DNA from 4 places in the Nocardiopsis sp. NPDC006832 genome. Region 1 is predicted to be linked to each of the others. Evidence: riboswitches for the same ligand, from Rfam matches in the RefSeq annotation. Region 1 holds a riboswitch; each other region holds the start of a gene.
What was found. Region 1 has a riboswitch for thiamine pyrophosphate ahead of ABZ717_RS24365 (ECF transporter S component). Riboswitches for the same ligand answer to the same signal wherever they lie in the genome.
Positions count from the first base shown of each region.

Region 1 (4,300 bases):
TTCTCCGGGCCGAACGCCACGTCGTCGCCGGCGCGCGCCATCACCAGCTGGGCCTCGGGATCCTGCGCGACCAGACCCACACCGCCGCGCCCCCGGGAGGCGGGCTCGCCGTCCACCCGGAGCAGGCCCTCCTGGTCGCCACCGATGGCGCTGTCGGGCCCGGTGAGACCGGCCAGGGCGTGCAACAGGGTGGACTTGCCCGCGCCGGAGGCGCCCAGCAACAGGACCCGCTCCCCGGGTTCGATGAGCAGGTCGACGCCGCGCAGGGCGTGGGCGGCGCGGCCCGCGTGCTTCCATCCCCAGCCGGAGAGTTCCACACGCGCGCCGCGCGCGTTCGTGCCGGCCATGGTCAGCCCTTGGCCGAGGGGAAGGGTGCCAAGGCCCCGGACCGGGCCAGGGCGGTGGTGAGCAGGCGTCCGCCGACCCCCGCGATCAACGCGCCGCTCACCAGGACCAGGCCGCCGTAGACGAGCTGGTGCGACAGCGGCCAGGTGGCGTAGTAGACGACGGCGTCACGGATGGCCGGGGAGATCCCGGCGAGGGCACCGGCCAGCGCGGCCACGCCCATGCCCCAACGGCGGTAGAGGAAGAGCAGGAAGACCAGCTCGGGCAGCAGCCCCTGCATGGCGCCCTCCAGGACCACCGTGACGCCCCATTGGGAGCCCAGCAGCGCGGAGACCGAGGCCGCGGTGATGGAGGTGAGCACGGCCGCGCCGGACCGTCGGATGATCAGCCCGCCGAGGACTCCCGGAAGCAGCCAGACCCCGTAGAGGATCGCCTGTGCCGGGGGGAAGAGCACGAACAGCGGTCCGGTGATCGTCCAGACCACGCCCCACAGCCAGAACACCACCCCCACCGCGGCGCCGAGTACGGCGGCCACCACGATGTCCACGGTGCGCCAGGCCCCGAACTCGGCGCGGATCCAGTCCTTGATCCGGCCGAGAAGTCCACGACTCGTACCGGCGTGCCCGGCTCCGGTGTCGATACCCATCGAAATGAGGTCCCTTCGTCGAGGTCGACGAGGGGAATGCGGCCGAGAGCGTCTCCCGCGCCGGCGGCACGGAGATGACGGATTCCACGACTTCCTTCGCCGGCATGACCCGGATCAGGTGTGTAAGGGTCTGCGGTCCGATGCCGCACTCTCAGCGCTCACGCGCTCCCCTGTCGGTTCTCCTCCATTATGCGTCAACAAGGAGGGCCGTGGGATGTTTCCATCCCACGGCCCGATTCTTCCGACTCCATCGCAGGTCAGGCCTCGGTGTCGGATTCGTCGTCCTTGGACTTCGGTGGCTCGGCGTCCGGGTTGCCGAAGGCCCCGGGCGAGCCCGCGAAGTCCTCGGCCTCCAGTTCGGCGGTACCGCCCCGCATGCTCTCCTGCCAGATCGGGCCGGGCAGGCTGCCCCCGTAGACGATGCCGTAGTAGCGGCCACCGATGGTCACGCCCTGCAGCGGGTTCGCCTCGCCGCCGCGCACGTCGCCGACGACCACGGCCGAGGAGAGGTTCGGGGTGTACCCGGCGAACCAGGCGTAGGCCGCGCCGTCGGTGGTGCCGGTCTTGCCCGCGACCGGTCGCCCGAGGTCCAGACCATTGGCGGTGCCGCCCTTGAAGGGCTGCTGTAGCAGGTGGTTGACCCCGTCCGCGGTCTGCTTCTTCACCGCTCGTTCGCAGTGGGAGTCGGCGGTGACCCGTTCACCGGTGCCGTCGTCCCGGATCGCCCGGACCGGGCGCGGCTCGCAGCGGGTGCCACGAGCGGCGAAGGTCGCGTAGGCGTTGGCCACGTTCAGCGGGGACACCTCCTGGTCGCCCAGGGTGAAGGAGCTCCACACCCCGAGGTCGCCACCGTCGGCGCGGTGTATCCCGACCGCCTCGGCGGTCTCGGAGGTCTCGCACAGGCCGACCCGACGCTGCAGCTGGGCGAAGTAGGTGTTCACCGACCCCTTGGTCCCGCTGAGCATGTTGTGGCCGCCCTCGTCGCTCTCACCGGCGTTGCGGACGTTCCAGGACGACATGGTGCCGCCCTCGCAGTTGACCATGCCGCCGACCGACATGCTCTTGGGCGAGTTGAAGCTGGTGCCGTACCCCAGGCCCTTCTCCAGGGCCGCGGCCAGGGTGAAGGCCTTGAAAGTCGACCCGGCCTGGAATCCGCTGGAACCGCCGTCGGCCTGGTCCACGGCCAGGTTGATCGAGGTGGTGCCGACCTTTTCGTCGTCGAACCCGTAGCGCAGGTTCTGGGCCAGGGCTCGCACGCGGCCCGAACCGGGCTCGACCATGGCCTGGGCGGAGAACTTGGTGGAGTCCTCGTGCGGGACCCGGCGGTCGATGGCCTCTTGGGCGGAGTCCTGCGCCGCTCGAAGCAGACTGGTCTGGACGGTGAAGCCGCCCCGGGAGATGCGCTGTTCGCGCTCGGCCTTGGTGTCGCCCAGCAGGTCGGATTCGAGGAGCCAGCGCATCGTGTAGTCGCAGAAGAACGGGTACTCGCTCTCGGCGCAGCTGCCCCCGCGCGGCGTGGCGTCCACTCCCAGGCCCTTCTCCTTGTGCGCGGCGGCCTCTTCGGCGTCGAGGTGTCCGGTGGCGACCATCCGGTCCAGCACGAGATCGCGGCGTTCCCTGGTCTCATCGGGGTTGTTGATCGGGTCGTAGTACGAGGGCGCTCGAACCAGACCGGCCAGTGTCGCGGCCTGCCCGGGGTCCAGTTCGGCGGCGGAGGTCGAGAAGTACCGTTCGGCGGCGACCTCGACTCCGTGCGCGCCGGCCCCGAAGTAGGCCAGGTTGAGGTAGCCCTGCAGGATCTCGTCCTTGGTGTAGCGGTCCTCGATGTCGATCGCGTAGCGCAACTCGGTGAGTTTGCGGGTGATCGTCCGGGCGCTGGCCTGGTCGACCTCTTCCTCGGTTTCGGCGGTCTCGATGAGGAGATTCTTGACGTACTGCTGGGTGATGGTCGAACCACCCTGTGTGTTCCCCTGGGCGGTGCGGATGGCGGCGCGGAGGACACCGCGCAGATCGAGGCCGTTGTGCTCGTAGAAACGGTCGTCCTCGATCGCCATCAGGGCCGTGCCCATCCAGGGGCTCATCTCGTCGAGGTCGACGACATCGCGTTCGCGTTGGGCGACCTCGCCGAAGGGCTCCCCCGAGTCGTCGGTGAGCAGGACGCGCGACGACGGGTACGGAACGTCGAGGTGGTTCGGCAGGGACATGAACCCCGCGGCGGCGTCCCTGGCCACGATCCCGGCACCGCCGACCAAGGGTATGACCAGGGCCGCCGACAATAGCCCGGCGATGAGGCCGAGTCCGGACAGACGCAGGATCGCCTCGCGTCGTTCCTTGCCGCCGCCCCCTTCCAACTTCGCGGTTCCGCCCTCCACCAGGGCTCGGGCTCTGTCCCCGAACCGACCAATACGGCTGGACTCCGTCACGTCGCCCCCTACGGCCGTGTGCGGCCCGGTGCCACGTGGCACCGGGCACTGCGTCGACCACACTCGCAGTCGGCCCGCAAAGGGAACTCCGTCAAATCGGGCGTGTCACCGAAAAGCTTCCTCAATCCCCGGCAAAGCACCCAGAAACGCCACAGCACGGCCACAGTGGACTGTTCACGAGGAACCAGTCGCAATTAATCTCGACATCAAGACGAGAGTCCCGACGAATCAGCCGGCGCGAGAAGCGCTTCCCCCGAATACGTGACAATTGATCCCTGTGGGTCACAACGGACACATGGGGATGTCCGGAATACGCCTCGCCCTGCCCGGCGCACATTCGTTCATCCCTACCCGCATGGACCTCGTGCACAACATGGGAGAAGAATTTACCGACTTTTCACGAAGAGGCACGGGAAAGCGACTACAGAAACCCCAGAATCCACAGTGGCGAACTGCCCGGTTTGCGAGGTTTCCCAGGGTGAAACCCGACAAATACCAGGTCCATCCCACCGAGGCCAGTGTGATGAGGATCACATTAATTATCCGGCCCCGACACTCTTCCAAACCCCACTAGAGGACCGACGATAGACAGCGGAGGGCACCGAAGCCGCAATCTGGACAGTTTCCGATCCAGCACTTCGTTGACCCCGTTCTTCGTTGGATTAAATTCCGATTAATTCCGCACGCGAGTCGCCGCGTGCTGCCCCATAACGCCCGAACCACGACAATGACGGTGTAGCCAGTGATCGGACGACTGCCCATCCTCGATATCTCTCCAGAGAACGTTCTCGGCCCGGTGAAGGCGGTGCCCGAAGAACGTTTCACCGTCGGCGCGACGGTGATCCGCGAAGGGCACGATTCCCTCGCCGCGGGCGTCGTCGTCCAC
Region 1 is NZ_JBEYLC010000069.1:5,842-10,141, forward strand. Features, by position in the region: gene ABZ717_RS24360 (ABC transporter ATP-binding protein) at 1-347, opposite strand, end outside; gene ABZ717_RS24365 (ECF transporter S component) at 350-991, opposite strand; TPP riboswitch at 1,066-1,173, opposite strand; gene ABZ717_RS24370 (transglycosylase domain-containing protein) at 1,249-3,414, opposite strand; gene ABZ717_RS24375 (alpha-1,4-glucan--maltose-1-phosphate maltosyltransferase) at 4,157-4,300, shown strand, end outside.

Region 2 (4,300 bases), on a different contig from region 1:
TCGTCCTCATTCCGTTGTTGTTGGGTGTCGGTGTCTTCCTCACCATCCGGCTGCGCCTCCTTCAGCTGCTCAGGCTCCCGCACGCCCTTTGGCTCGCCCTCGTCCGTCGCAAGGAGGACTCCTCCGTCGAGGGCGACATCTCCCACTACCAGGCACTGAGCACCGCGCTCGCCGCCACCGTCGGCGTCGGTAACATCGCGGGCGCCGCGCTGGCCATCGGTGTCGGTGGCCCGGGCGCGCTGTTCTGGATGTGGTTCATCGGCATCTTCGGTATGGCCACCAAGTACAGCGAGGCCCTCCTGGGGGTGAAGTACCGCCGCACCGACGCCAAGGGTGAGCAGAGCGGCGGCCCGATGTACTACCTCAAGTACGGGATCAAGGGTGGGCTCGGCACCTTCCTCGGTGTCGCCTTCGCGGTCTTCGGCGCCATCGCGGCCTTCGGTATCGGTAACGGCACCCAGGCCAACACCGTGGCCCAACAGGTCAGCAGCGTCACCCCGCTGGAGCCGTGGGTCATCGGCCTCGCTCTGATGATCCTGTCCGGCGGAGTGATCCTCGGTGGCATCAAGAGCATCGGTCGTGTCGCCTCCGGCCTCGTGCCGATCATGATCATCGGTTACGTCGGCATCTGCCTCGTCGTGCTCATCGCCAACTGGCAGTCGCTCCTGCCCGCCTTCCAGCTGGTGTTCACCGACGCCTTCACCGGGACCTCCGCCGTCGGCGGTTTCGCGGGCGCCGGTGTCATGCTCGCCATCCAGATGGGCTTCGCCCGCGGCATCTTCTCCAACGAGTCCGGGCTGGGCACCGGTGGTATCGCCGCCGCCGCGGCCAAGACCAAGGAGCCGGTCCGTCAGGCCATGGTCTCCATGACCCAGACCTTCATCGACACCATCATCGTGGTGAGCATGACCTGCCTGGTCATCATCGTGACCGGTGTGTGGCAGGGAGACGAGGCCGAGGACGGTTCGCTGCTGACGTCGCAGGCCATGACCGAGGGGCTGGGTGCCATCAGCCCCACCTTCGGTACCGCGGGCGCCTACGTCGTCGCGGCCTCCGTGGCCGTCTTCGCCTTCAGCACCCTGCTCGGCTGGGCCTACTACGGTGAGCGGTGCGTGGAGTTCCTGGGCGGACGCAAGCTGGTCCTGCCCTACCGACTCATCTTCATCGTCATCATCTTCATCGGTTCGGTCGCCAGCCTCGACTCCGTCTGGCTGTTCAGCGACATCGCCAACGGCCTGATGGCGCTGCCGAACCTGGTGGGGTTGCTCCTGCTGTCCCCGGTCATCGTGGCGGAGAGCAAGAGGTTCTTCGGTCACCCCGATTGGCGTAACCCGGACGCGGTGATGGACGACGTCCAGCGCTAGCCGACTCGCACGCCCCACGGGGAGAATATGAAGGGGGGACCGGTCCGCACGGGCCGGTCCCCCCTTCGTGTGATCACCACCAGGCGTGGAAATGGTGCACGGGGCCCTGGCCGCCGCCGGCGTCGATCTCGTCGGCGTGGCGCAGCGCCTCGGTCAGCCAGGTCTTGGCGTCGGCCACGGCGGTGGCCACGTCCGGGCGTTGGGGGATCAGCGCGGCGATCGCGGAGGACAGGGTGCAGCCGGTGCCGTGGGTGTTGCGGGTCGCCACGCGCGTGGCGCTCAGCTCGACCGGGGCGGACTCCCCGTCGACCAGCAGGTCGACGCTGTCGGTCCCCGCCAGGTGCCCGCCCTTGAGCAGGATCCGACGCGGCCCCAGCTTCAAAAGCCTCTCGGCCTGGGAGCGCATCGTGGCCAGGTCCGTGGCCTCCTCCTCGTCGAGCAGGTCGGCGGCCTCCGGCAGGTTCGGTGTGAGGAGGTCGGCGCGCGGCAGCAGTTCACCGCGCAGCGCCTCCATGGCCGAACGCTCCAACAACCGGTCGCCGCTCTTGGCGACCATCACCGGGTCCACCACCACGTTCGACAGCCCGTGCCGGTCGATCGCGGCGGCCACGGCCTCGGTGACCTCGGCGGTGCCCAGCATGCCCACCTTGACCGCGTGGACCGTCGCGTCCTCGAACAGCGTCTCCATCTGGTCGACGACGAATGAAGCGGGGACACCGTGAACCCCGGTGACCCCGCGCGTGGACTGGGCGGTCAACGCCGTCACCACGCTCATCCCGAAGACCCCGTGGGCGGAGAACGATTTCAGGTCCGCCTGGATGCCGGCGCCCCCACTGGGGTCGCTTCCGGCGATGGACACGACGTTGTACACGCTCATCGGCGTTCCTTCGCTAGTACGAACTAGGGCAGGTTCGACGGGTGTGCTCTCAGCCGGGTCGTTTCCCCGGCACCCCGCGCCGTCGGGGTCGAAGCGCGGTGAAGCGCTCGCTCGACCCCGACTCGGTATGTGGTTGTGGGTACGACTCTAAGGGTCAGACGGAGACGCTCTCGTGGCCGGCCTCGACCTCACGCTGGAGCCGCTTGCGGCGCTCCCACAGGATGGACACCACGATGATGGCGAAACCGGCCACCATCAGGGCGACCGTCAACGGGACCTCGGTGGGAGCGAGGATCTCTCGGTCCTCGCTCTGCCAGGGCCACAGGGCACGCAGCGAACCCGCCATCAGGCCGGTCAGGACCACCAGGGTCAAGTGGTGGAAGTTCTCCAGGAAGTACTGGAGGACCTTGACGAAGAGCGCCAGGCCGGTGAGCGCGCCGAGGGCGAAGGCACCGATGTAGACGAAGTCGAGGTTCTCCAACGCGTCCTTGCTCGGAGTGTACAGACCGACGGCCAACAGGATGAAGGAACCGGAGACGCCCGGCAGGACCAGCGCGCAGATCGCTACCGAGGCGACGAGGAAGACCACCACCGGGTGCGGGGGCAGGTTGGCGCCGGGGAGACTGGTCAGGAAGAACGACAGTACGGCGAAGACCAGGGCCAGGAGGTAGTGTCCGGCCTTCCATGACTTGCCCGCGCCGGTGTAGGGGATCCACAGACAGGCGAGCACCAGACCGAAGAAGATCGCGTATGCGTACTGGGTGTACTCCTCCACCAGCGGGGCGATGAGCAGCAACGCTCCCACCAGGGCCACCGCCATGCCGATCAGGGCGGGGACGAGGACGGACCATTCCACCTGGCGGAACTGCTCCACAGCGCGGTCCTTGCCGCGACCTCGGGGCACGTCGGTGACGTAGCGCTTGATCCCGCTGACCATGTGGCCCGCGCCACCGATCAACTGGTCGTAGAGGCCGACGATGAGCGCGACGGTGCCACCGCTGATACCGGGAAGCGCTTCGGAGGTGCCCACGGCCCCGCCGCGCACCGCGTTGAAGATGTAGGAGCCTACTGAGTTGGCCATGAATGCTCGGGCGCGTCTTCCGGGGAACCGGGAAGGGGGCGCCGTCCTCCGTCCTGATGGTGCCGCCGGTCCCGTATCCACGGTGGACCGGACGGTCAAAGGGGTGCTTGGGTCGGCACGGACCTCGATGAACCCGCCGATGGTACGGTCCCGGGTCCAACATCGAGGTTCGTCACTCCGGCCACACGATGGGGGAGGGGGACCGCGAGCCCCGGGCCGGCTGTGGCCATTCTAGTGCCGTCGGCGAGGGCGGAAGGCGTCCCGGAGCTGTCCTGGAGGCATCGAAAGGGCGCCGAAACCACGTTTCGGCTGCTTGGTGGCGTACCGACTCGGAGACCGAAATGAGAGGTGCCACAGAGGGAGGATGAGGAGACCTCCCGGAGCCCCCGTGGGTCACCGCGATTGAGGGCTGGGGGTACCTTCCCCGGCCACCGAAGCGGCCCAACGGTAGTCCTGTTTGCCCACGGCGGTGCGCCGGACCCGGTCCACGAAGTGCACCGTCCGGGGCACCTTGAACCCGGCCAACCGAACCCGGCAGTGGGCGCGCAGCGCCTTCTCGTCCGGGCTGCCGCCGGGGGCCAACGAGACCAGGGCCGTGACCCGCTGACCGAGGTTCTCGTCCGGAGCGGGCACCACGATCACGTCGTCCACCGACGGGTGGGCCTTGAGCACGGCCTCCACCTCCTCGGGGTACACCTTCTCCCCGGCGGTGTTGATGACCACGCTGCCCCGACCCAACAGGACGATCGAACCGTCCGTGGCCCGGGTCCCGTAGTCGCCCGACAACGCCCAACGTCGCCCCTCGGCGTCGGTGGGAAAGGTGCGAGCGGTGGCGATGGGGTCGTTGTAGTAGCCCAAGGGGATCCGTCCGGTCCGCGCGATCCGTCCGACCCGCGGCGACCCCGGCCGCAACGGACGCAACGCCTCGTCGAGCACCGAGATGCTGCCACCCATGGTGAAGCTGCGACGGTCGGTGGT
Region 2 is NZ_JBEYLC010000022.1:24,128-28,427, forward strand. Features, by position in the region: gene ABZ717_RS13000 (sodium:alanine symporter family protein) at 1-1,364, shown strand, start outside; gene thiD (bifunctional hydroxymethylpyrimidine kinase/phosphomethylpyrimidine kinase) at 1,438-2,241, opposite strand; TPP riboswitch at 2,230-2,328, opposite strand; gene ABZ717_RS13010 (DUF368 domain-containing protein) at 2,396-3,322, opposite strand; gene ABZ717_RS13015 (acyl-CoA synthetase) at 3,716-4,300, opposite strand, start outside.
Region 2: another riboswitch for thiamine pyrophosphate. It lies ahead of thiD (bifunctional hydroxymethylpyrimidine kinase/phosphomethylpyrimidine kinase); the one in region 1 lies ahead of ABZ717_RS24365 (ECF transporter S component).

Region 3 (4,300 bases), on a different contig from region 1:
CTTGGGACCGGTGAACTCCTCCAGTGGCGGCAGCTCGGGAACCGGCGCGTCCAGCTCCCAATCGGAACAGTCCTGTTCGGTGAACAGCCCCAGCTGCTGCAATGACTCCTCGGTCGGCAGCAGTTCGTCCAGTTCACGTTGCTTGTCTTGGGCCTCCCGTTCGGTGGAACCGACGTAGGTGACCAGTCCGGGCATGATGGCGACGGACCCGGGGTCGCGGCCCGCCCGACGGATCCGCGCCTTGACGTCGCCGTAGTAGTCCTGGGCGCTGGGCAGGTCATAGGCCACGGAGTAGATGGCCTCGGCGCGGCGGGCCGCCAGCGTGCGTCCCTGTTCCGACGAACCCGCTTGGAACAGCACCGGGTTGCCCTGTACCGGGCGCGGCACGTTCAACGGACCGTCGACCTGGAAGTGCTCTCCCCGGTGGCCGATGGGGCGCACCAGGTCCGGGTCCGCGAAGACCCCCTCCCGGTCGTAGTGGAAGGCCTCGTCGCTCCAGGAGTCCCACAGCCCCAGCACCACCTCCACGAACTCCTCGGCTCGCGCGTAGCGCTCCTGGTGCGCGGGCATCCGCTCGTATCCGTGGTTACGGGCCTCGGTGTCGAACATGGACGTCACCACGTTCCAGCCCACTCGGCCTCCGCTGATGTGGTCCAGGGAGGCCAGCAGGCGTGCCGCGTGGAAAGGCGTGTAGAACGTGCTGGAGACGGTGCTGACCAGACCGATGTGCCGGGTGGCCCGGCTCATGGCCGCCAGAGCGGTCAACGGTTCGAGGAACCACCACGGGCCACCGGCGACGTCGCCCGTGGCGTGGCCGTCGGCGAAGAACACCGCGTCCAAGCGGCCGCGTTCGGCGGTGCGGGCCAGTTCTTCGAAGTAGGTGATGTCACCGATCCGTTCGGCCGGCGAGTCGGGGTGACGCCAGGCGGCCTTGTGGTGGCCACAGCCGAAGATGAACAGGTTGAGGTGCATCCGGCGATCGGGGGCCTGGTCAGGCGCGGAAGCGGCGGTCATCAGTTCATCACCAGCCCGCCGTCGACGACGAGGTTTTGACCGGTGACCGCGCGCGCCCAGGGAGAGGCGAAGTACAGGGCCGCGTCGGCGAACTCGGCCGGTGTGGTGACCCGGCGCAGCGGTGTGGAGGAGGCGATCATGTCGAAGACGCTCTCGGGGGTGGCGGAGCTGGCGTCGGTGGTGCGCAGCAGACCACCGGAGACCATGTTGACGGTGATGCCGTCGGGTCCCAGGTCGTGGGCGAGCGTGCGGGTCAGCGACAGCAGCGCCGCCTTGGCCGCTGTGTAGTCGTGGTAGGGGACGACCGGGTGCTGGAACAGGTTGGTGCCCACGTTGATGACCCGGCCGAACCCTTGGCCGCGCATGGAGGCCAGGGCCGCCTGGACGGTGTTCAGTGCGCCGTGGACGGTACCGCTGAACTGCTGGTCGAGGTGTTGTGGGGTGAGCGTGTCGGCGTGGGGTCGTGCGTCGCCGTTGAAGGAGAAGTCGGCGAGCGCGTTGTTGACGACGGTGGAGACGGAGGAGCCGAAATGGCCCTCTGCGGTCTGGACCATCGAGGCGACCTGTTCGGGGTCGCGTACGTCCGCTCGCACGGCCAGGGCGCGGTCGGGGTGGGTGGCGGCGAGCTCGCGAGCCGCTTCTGCGCTGTGGAGGTAGTTGATCACCACTCGGGCGCCTTGCCCCAGGAAGGCCTGGACCAGCCGGGACCCGAGCCCTCGGGCCCCGCCGGTGACGACGACCGTCTGTTGGTCGATGGGGAGTGCGGTGCGGGAAGAACTCATCGGTGGCCTTTCTGGCATGGGCGAAGGCGTCCCTTCGGCCACCGATACCACCGGCCATGTACGGACATCCCTTCGCCGGTATGACCCGGATCAGGTTCGACGGGTGTCATCTCAGCCCTGATCAGTGGATTCAGGGCACCCCGTGTCACTGCCGATCAAGGTAGCCCATAGGCACCCTCTCGGGCCACCGGCCGGTGCCGCGCTCGCCTCCCGCTCGGCGATCGCACCTTCGGGGAGCCGGCCGGTTGGTGCCCCTCCACGTCGACGGGCAAGGGAATGCTCCCGAGCACACGTCGACGCCCGGGTGGGGTGGTCCGGGCCCAGACTTCCGCTGCGGTCTCCAGGGCTTCTATTGGATCGCCACGTCCGTCAGACCATCGAAGGCGTCCAGGACCAACTCCTTGGTTCGGTAGGTTCCGAACCTGGCGATCTCGTTGTTCTTCAGGCCGCCCTTGGCCGTCTGGAAGGTCTCCAAGACATAGTCCACCTCCTGCCGGTCGAGCCCGTAGAGGCGGAAGCAGTAGGCGTCCAGTTCGGCGCGGATGGTCGCACGGCGTTCTTCGTCCCACGGGAAGGGTGGGCCTTCGTGGCCGAGGTCCCTGGCCAGAGGTTCCATGTCATGGGTGGTGTAGATGAGTTCGAGGACGCGAGGCACCAGGAAGCCGAGATGGGGTTCCAGCTGCTCGGGTGTGGGCACGGGAAGCTGTTTCCAGGTCATGAGGGACATGTGCGCGCCGTTGATCTTCTGGCGGCCGACGAAGTCGAAGACCAGGCAACTCTGAACGGCGCACAAGGCCGCGACCAGGTGCGGTCTCCGTTGCACGAACATGAGCGGGAAGGTGTGGCCGACGGCCACACGTGGCAGGAAGGCGGGAATCCCGGTTCGCTCATCATTCGATCGACAGATGTCACGCCAACCGTAGAGCCATTCTCTGTTCCACCCGACCTCCGACAGTCGCGTGGCCAGACCCGGTCTGGAACCATCCTCTCCGGGAACCCAGTAGCGCGGCATCGGCGCGTAAGCGGGGGCCCCTTCTCGATCTGGGCCGGTTGTCGCGGAGCTCCGGCCGTGGTGAAGCCATTCCACCGATGGTCGAAGTGGTGAGCCATCTTCGCTTCGTAGAGTGGCATCATTCGACGGCTTTCGCGCTCGAAGACGTTACCCCGTAGCTCCCACCCTTCCTTCTCCAGGCCCATCATGTCGCGGAAGAGACCGGAGTCATCGGTCATGTCAAACAGACGTTTGAACCTGATCGCCCATGGATTTCCGTCCCGTTGTCCCTCTTTCCAGAGCACCGGGATTCGACGGTAGATAGAGAGGGTGAGATCGGCGTCACGCCTGGACTGAAATAGGGGGATCGAACCCGTGTTGGGGCTGAGCAGGGCGATCTCGTCAGCGGTGAGTTCGAAGCTCCTACTTCCGTCGTCGAGATGGGCCGGCTCATGTAGGAAGAAGGCGTAGTCGGCCACAGGAACGGGGGCTTTGTCCCCGTGCAACGACAGCAAACTGAATCTCTGCCGTGCGTCGACCCCGGGGAACAGCTGCTTCAGATTCTCGAAGTCGTACAGGGAAGCGATCGACCGGTCACGGGTCAGGCTCGCGAAGAGTTCCTGGGCTCCGGCCCCGGTGGCGATGGACGTAGGGACGATCGCACCGATCCGGCCCTCGGGCTTGACGAGTGCGGTGAACAGCTCCACGAAGAGATGATCCACCTGAAGGGTGTTCACCCCTTTGACCGTGAGCCCCTTGGCACACGCGGGAAACCCCTCCGAACGCCCGGCGAAGTGCAGGGTGGATTTCACCTGACGGCGCGCCGACCGGTATCGCTCCGCTTCTTCGGGGTGGTCGCGCTGCCACTGTCCGATCGCCTCTCTACGAGCCAACCCGGCGATGCGGGCGAGCGAGGGTTCGACCACGCTGAAGTACTTCTTGTCCTCGAAGTCGAGCTTGTCCCAGGGCGGGTTCGACAGCACACAGTCGAACCCGCCCTGCCAGCCCAGAGCGCCATTGCCACCACTCCCTTCGTCGTCACAGACCCGAAAGATGTCGGGGAACTCCAGGTGCCAGTGGAAGAACCGATACCGCTCTCGAAGTCGCCTGATCTCGGCGTGGGTGGCCTCGGTCGCAGCGGCGTCCTCGGGGTCGAAGAGCCGGCGGAAGGTCTCGTCGGTCACCGGCCGGGGTGTGCCCGCCCTCTTCTCCCAGAGGAAGGTGGCGCACCAGGCGTCGGCGATGTGCACGTCCCTGCGGTAGTCGGCAGACGTACGCCAGGCCCGGTAGACCTGTTCCTGCTCTCGGACGTCCCGCAGGCTTCCCACCTGGATCGTGTAGAGCCCGTTGAGCCCCTCCGCGTAGGTGGTGTTGCCGACCTTGACCGCGTTGGACTCGGTGTCGAACAGCGCACCCTGACCGACACGTTCGAGTGTGTTGGTCCTTCCCAGTGACTCCACGACTTTGCGGTCGTCACCTTCCACCGGGGCGAAGGCCGCGTCGGGGATACCGG
Region 3 is NZ_JBEYLC010000015.1:23,208-27,507, forward strand. Features, by position in the region: gene ABZ717_RS09985 (LLM class flavin-dependent oxidoreductase) at 1-1,014, opposite strand, end outside; gene ABZ717_RS09990 (3-oxoacyl-ACP reductase) at 1,014-1,796, opposite strand; TPP riboswitch at 1,847-1,949, opposite strand; gene ABZ717_RS09995 (hypothetical protein) at 2,146-2,514, opposite strand; gene ABZ717_RS10000 (hypothetical protein) at 2,511-3,971, opposite strand; gene ABZ717_RS10005 (DNA methyltransferase) at 3,968-4,300, opposite strand, start outside.
Region 3: another riboswitch for thiamine pyrophosphate. It lies ahead of ABZ717_RS09990 (3-oxoacyl-ACP reductase); the one in region 1 lies ahead of ABZ717_RS24365 (ECF transporter S component).

Region 4 (4,300 bases), on a different contig from region 1:
TCCTGAGACCGAGCCTGTACCTGGACCTGCTGCCCCATTGGGTGGACGACGAGGGAGTGGTGCGCGGCCCGGCCGGTGACGGTCGGGCCGCGTGGGTGTCCCGGGACGACGTGGCCGACGTGGCCACCGCCGTCCTGACCGACCCCGTGGTGATCGCCGCGTCGGAGCGGACCACCTACGACGTGACCGGCCCGGAGGCGTTGTCGGTGGGCGCCACGGTGGAGAAGCTGGGCAGGCTCACCGGCCGCACCATCCACTACGTGCCCCAGAACTGGGAGGAGGCGCTGGAGTCACGCCGGCGCACCGGAGCCGCGGAGTGGGAGGTCGAGGGGTGGGCGTCGTCGTACGCGGCGATCGCGAACGGGGAGATGGACGTGGTGGCCGATACCGTGCCGAGCCTGACCGGGCACCCGGCGCAATCCATCGAGGGTTTCCTGCGCCGTCATCCGAGCGCGTTGGCGCACGTCGCGGTCTGACATCGGCGGTCTCTTCCCGACCACCGCCGTGCGGAGTGCGCGGTCGAGTTCGGCGGACCCGAGGTGCTGATCCCCGGGAGGTTCCCCGTCACCGGGTCCGGTGAGGCGTCGCCTCGGTTCAGGCCCGCGCGGTGAGCCGTTCCTTGAGGGCGACCGCCGCGGCACGGGGGTCCTCCGCCTCGGTGATGGCGCGCACCACGACGACACGCGAGGCGCCGGCGTCGAGCACCTCGTCGATGGTGGTCAGGTCGATGCCGCCGATGGCGAACCAGGGTCGTTCGGTCCCCAGTGCGGCGGCCTTCTCCACCAGGGCCGGGCCGGCGGCAGGGCGTCCCGGCTTGGTGGGGGTGGCCCAGGTCGGTCCGACGCAGAAGTAGTCGCTGCCGGCTTCCTCGGCGGAGGCCATGGCGGCCTCGACGTCGTTGTTGGATCGCCCGATGACGGGGTCCGCGCCGATGATGTCCCTGGCCATGGACACGGGCAGATCGCGCTGTCCCAGATGCAGAACGTCGGCGCGCACCGCGCGGGCGATGTCGGCGCGGTCGTTGACGGCGAGCAGCGCGCCGTGGCGTTCGCACGCCTCGCGCATGACCTCCAGCGCGGCGAGTTCCTCGCGGGCCTCCAGCCCCTTGTCCCGGAGCTGGACGATGTCCACCCCTCCGGCCAGGGCCGCGTCCGTGAACTCGGCGAGGTCACCGCGCTCGGTACGGGCGTCGGTGCACAGGTACAGAAGGGATGCGTCCAGGCGCTCGCGCAGGCTGGTTCCGTGGTTGGTCCTCACACCCGACACATTAGGCCCTGGTCGTCGAGAGACCCAAGGGCGCACCCCCCGGTGCGCCCCATGGAGCGAACGGCGATCACTCAGAAGGCCATGGCCTGGGCGCGGCGACGCACCTCGGTGCCCCGGTTCTCGCGCATGGCCTGGATCGGGGTCCCCGGAAGGGTGTCGTCCGGTGTGAAGAGCCAGCGCAGAGCCTCCTCGGTGGAGAAACCCGCGTCGGAGAGCAGCACGATGGTGCCGGGCAGCCCCTTGACGAGGTCGTCACCGTCCAGGAAGGCGGCGGGGATGGAGAGTTCTCCCTTGCGAACCACGCCCATGAGGCGGTTCTCGCGGATGAACGTCTTGATCCGGTTCGGGCTGACGCCCAGCGGCTCGGCCGCCTCGCGCAGGGTCAGCCAGTCGCCGACCAGTTCGTCGATGTCGAGGTCTTTGTGTGTCACCCTCCCAATCTGCCACACCCCACCGGCCACCGAGGACCGCCCGAACCCGTGCGGGGTCACCTGGCCTAGGATGGCGGGGAGCGAACAGACATGTCCCGCGGGAGCCGGGTGGACCCGGCTGAGAGGGAGACCGAGCAGTCTCCGACCGCACGAACCTGATCCGGATCATGCCGGCGAAGGGAGGGGAGCGCGCACCATGCGCGACTTCGAGGATTCCCGCTACAGGACCGGTTCCGACACCGATGGTGTGGTCGTCGTCGGTGGCGGCGTCATCGGGAGGGTGGTCGCCTGGCGGGCGGCCCGACACGGTCTGGACGTCACCCTGGTCGAGCCCGATCCCGTCACCGAACCCGCCGACGCGCGTTCCTCCTCCGCCGTCGCGGCGGGCATGCTCACGCCCGCCACCGAGGCGATCTTCGGTGAGGAGGAACTCATGGGACTCGGCGTCCGCTCCGCGCGGATGTACGACTCCTTCGTCGCCGAGGTGGAGGCGGACTCCGCCATGTCGGTGGGCCACCACCGCACCGGAACGCTCCTGGTCGCCTTCGACCGGGACGACCTGGCCGTCCTCGATGAACTCCACGACCTGCAACGACGTCTGGGCATCGCCACCGAGCGGTTGAACAGTCGAGAGTGCCGCCGGTTGGAACCCCACCTGGCCCCTTCGGTGCGGGGCGGGGTCCTGGCCCCAGAGGATCACTCCGTCGACCCCCGCCGTCTACTTCCGGCCCTGGCCCGGGCCGCCGAACGCGCGGGCGCGCGCGAGGTGGCCGGGGCCGTGACCGAGGTCTCCTCCCCCGGTCCCGACGGGGCCCGGTTGGGAGTGCACCTGGCCGACGGCACCGTTCTGCCGACCCACCAGGTCGTCCTCGCCGCGGGTTGCCTGAGCGACCGGATCACCCTGCCCGCGCCGGTGCTGCCTCCGATCCGGCCGGTCAAGGGACAGTTGTTGCGCGCCCGGGTCCGTGAGGGGGAGCCCCCGCTCGTGGAGCGGACGGTGCGCGGCCTGGTCCGCGGCTTCCCGGTCTACCTGGTGCCCCGCGCCGACGGCGAGGTCATCGTGGGCGCGACCCAGGAGGAGCTGGGGTACGACACCGCCCTGACCGCGGGCGGGCTCTGGCAGGTGCTGCGGGACGCGCGCGAACTCGTTCCCGGGGTCACCGAGCTGGAGGTCACCGAGACCTGCGTGGGCCTGCGCCCCGGGTCCCCCGACAACCGACCCCTGCTGGGCCCCACCCGGGTGCCGGGACTGCACCTGGCCGTGGGCCACTTCCGGCACGGGGTGCTGTTGGCCCCCGTGACCGGAGAGGTCATGGTGCGGGCGCTCACGACCGGGGCCCTGCCCGAATACGCGCATGGATTCGCCGCCGACCGGCCGCTGTCCGATGGCGGCGCGTGAGACGAACCGACGACGTGGGAGTGACTGTGGAACTGATCATCAACGGCGAGAGTCGCCAGAGCACGGCCACCACGGTCGAGGCGGTCGTACGCGACCTCACCTCGGCCGGCGACGGGGCGATCCCCGGCGGGATCGCGGTGGCGATCAACGACGAGGTGGTGCGGCGCACCGCGTGGGCCGGCACGGACCTGACGCCGGGCGACCGCGTGGACGTCCTGACCGCCGTACAGGGAGGCTGAACCATGACCGACATCCTCGACACCCGCCCCGATGTCGACACCGTCGAAGACCCCGTGATCATCGCCGGCGTCCCCTTCGGCTCCCGCCTCATCACCGGAACCGGCGGCGCGCCCTCCCTGGAGGTGCTGGAGGAGGCCCTGCTGGCCTCGGGGACGGAGCTGACCACCGTGGCCATGCGCCGGGTCGCCCCGGGCACGCAGGGATCGGTGTGGGACGTCCTGTCCCGCAACGGCATCCGTCCACTGCCCAACACCGCGGGCTGCTTCACCGCCGTGGAGGCCGTGCGCACCGCCAGGCTGGGGCGCGAGGCCTTGGAGACCGACTGGGTGAAGCTGGAGGTCGTCGCCGACGAGCACACGCTGCTTCCCGACCCGGTGGAGCTGTTGGAGGCCGCGGAGACACTCGTGGACGACGGTTTCACGGTGTTGCCCTACACCAACGACGACCCGGTGCTGGCCCGGCGTCTGGAGCAGCTCGGCTGCGCCGCCGTCATGCCGCTGGCCGCTCCGATCGGCTCCGGTCTGGGCATTCGCAACCCGCACAATCTGGAGCTGATCGTCGAACAGGCCGGCGTGCCGGTCATCGTCGACGCCGGCATCGGTACCGCCAGCGACGCGGCCCTGGCCATGGAACTGGGGTGCGACGCGGTGTTGTTGGCCACTGCCGTGACCCGTGCCCAAGACCCGGCCCTGATGGCGCGGGCCATGCGCGACGCGGTCCGGGCCGGTAGGGACGCCCGCCGTGCCGGGCGCATCCCGATCCGGCGGCACGCCCTTGCCTCCAGTCCCGACGTGGTCTGAGCGAAGTACCACTCGACCTGCCCGTCCGAGGTCCGTGTCCGGGCAGGTCGGAGCGGTCGCCGCGGCCCTCGGTCAAGAGCCGGCCGGTGCGGCGCCAAGCGAAGGTTTGGTGTCGTCCCCTACCTTGGATGGAATGTGTGTGCCGTGAGAGGGCACCGCACCCA
Region 4 is NZ_JBEYLC010000017.1:79,581-83,880, forward strand. Features, by position in the region: gene ABZ717_RS10995 (SDR family oxidoreductase) at 1-476, shown strand, start outside; gene thiE (thiamine phosphate synthase) at 595-1,257, opposite strand; gene ABZ717_RS11005 (Rv2175c family DNA-binding protein) at 1,338-1,697, opposite strand; TPP riboswitch at 1,785-1,896, shown strand; gene thiO (glycine oxidase ThiO) at 1,894-3,096, shown strand; gene thiS (sulfur carrier protein ThiS) at 3,123-3,335, shown strand; gene ABZ717_RS11020 (thiazole synthase) at 3,339-4,136, shown strand.
Region 4: another riboswitch for thiamine pyrophosphate. It lies ahead of thiO (glycine oxidase ThiO); the one in region 1 lies ahead of ABZ717_RS24365 (ECF transporter S component).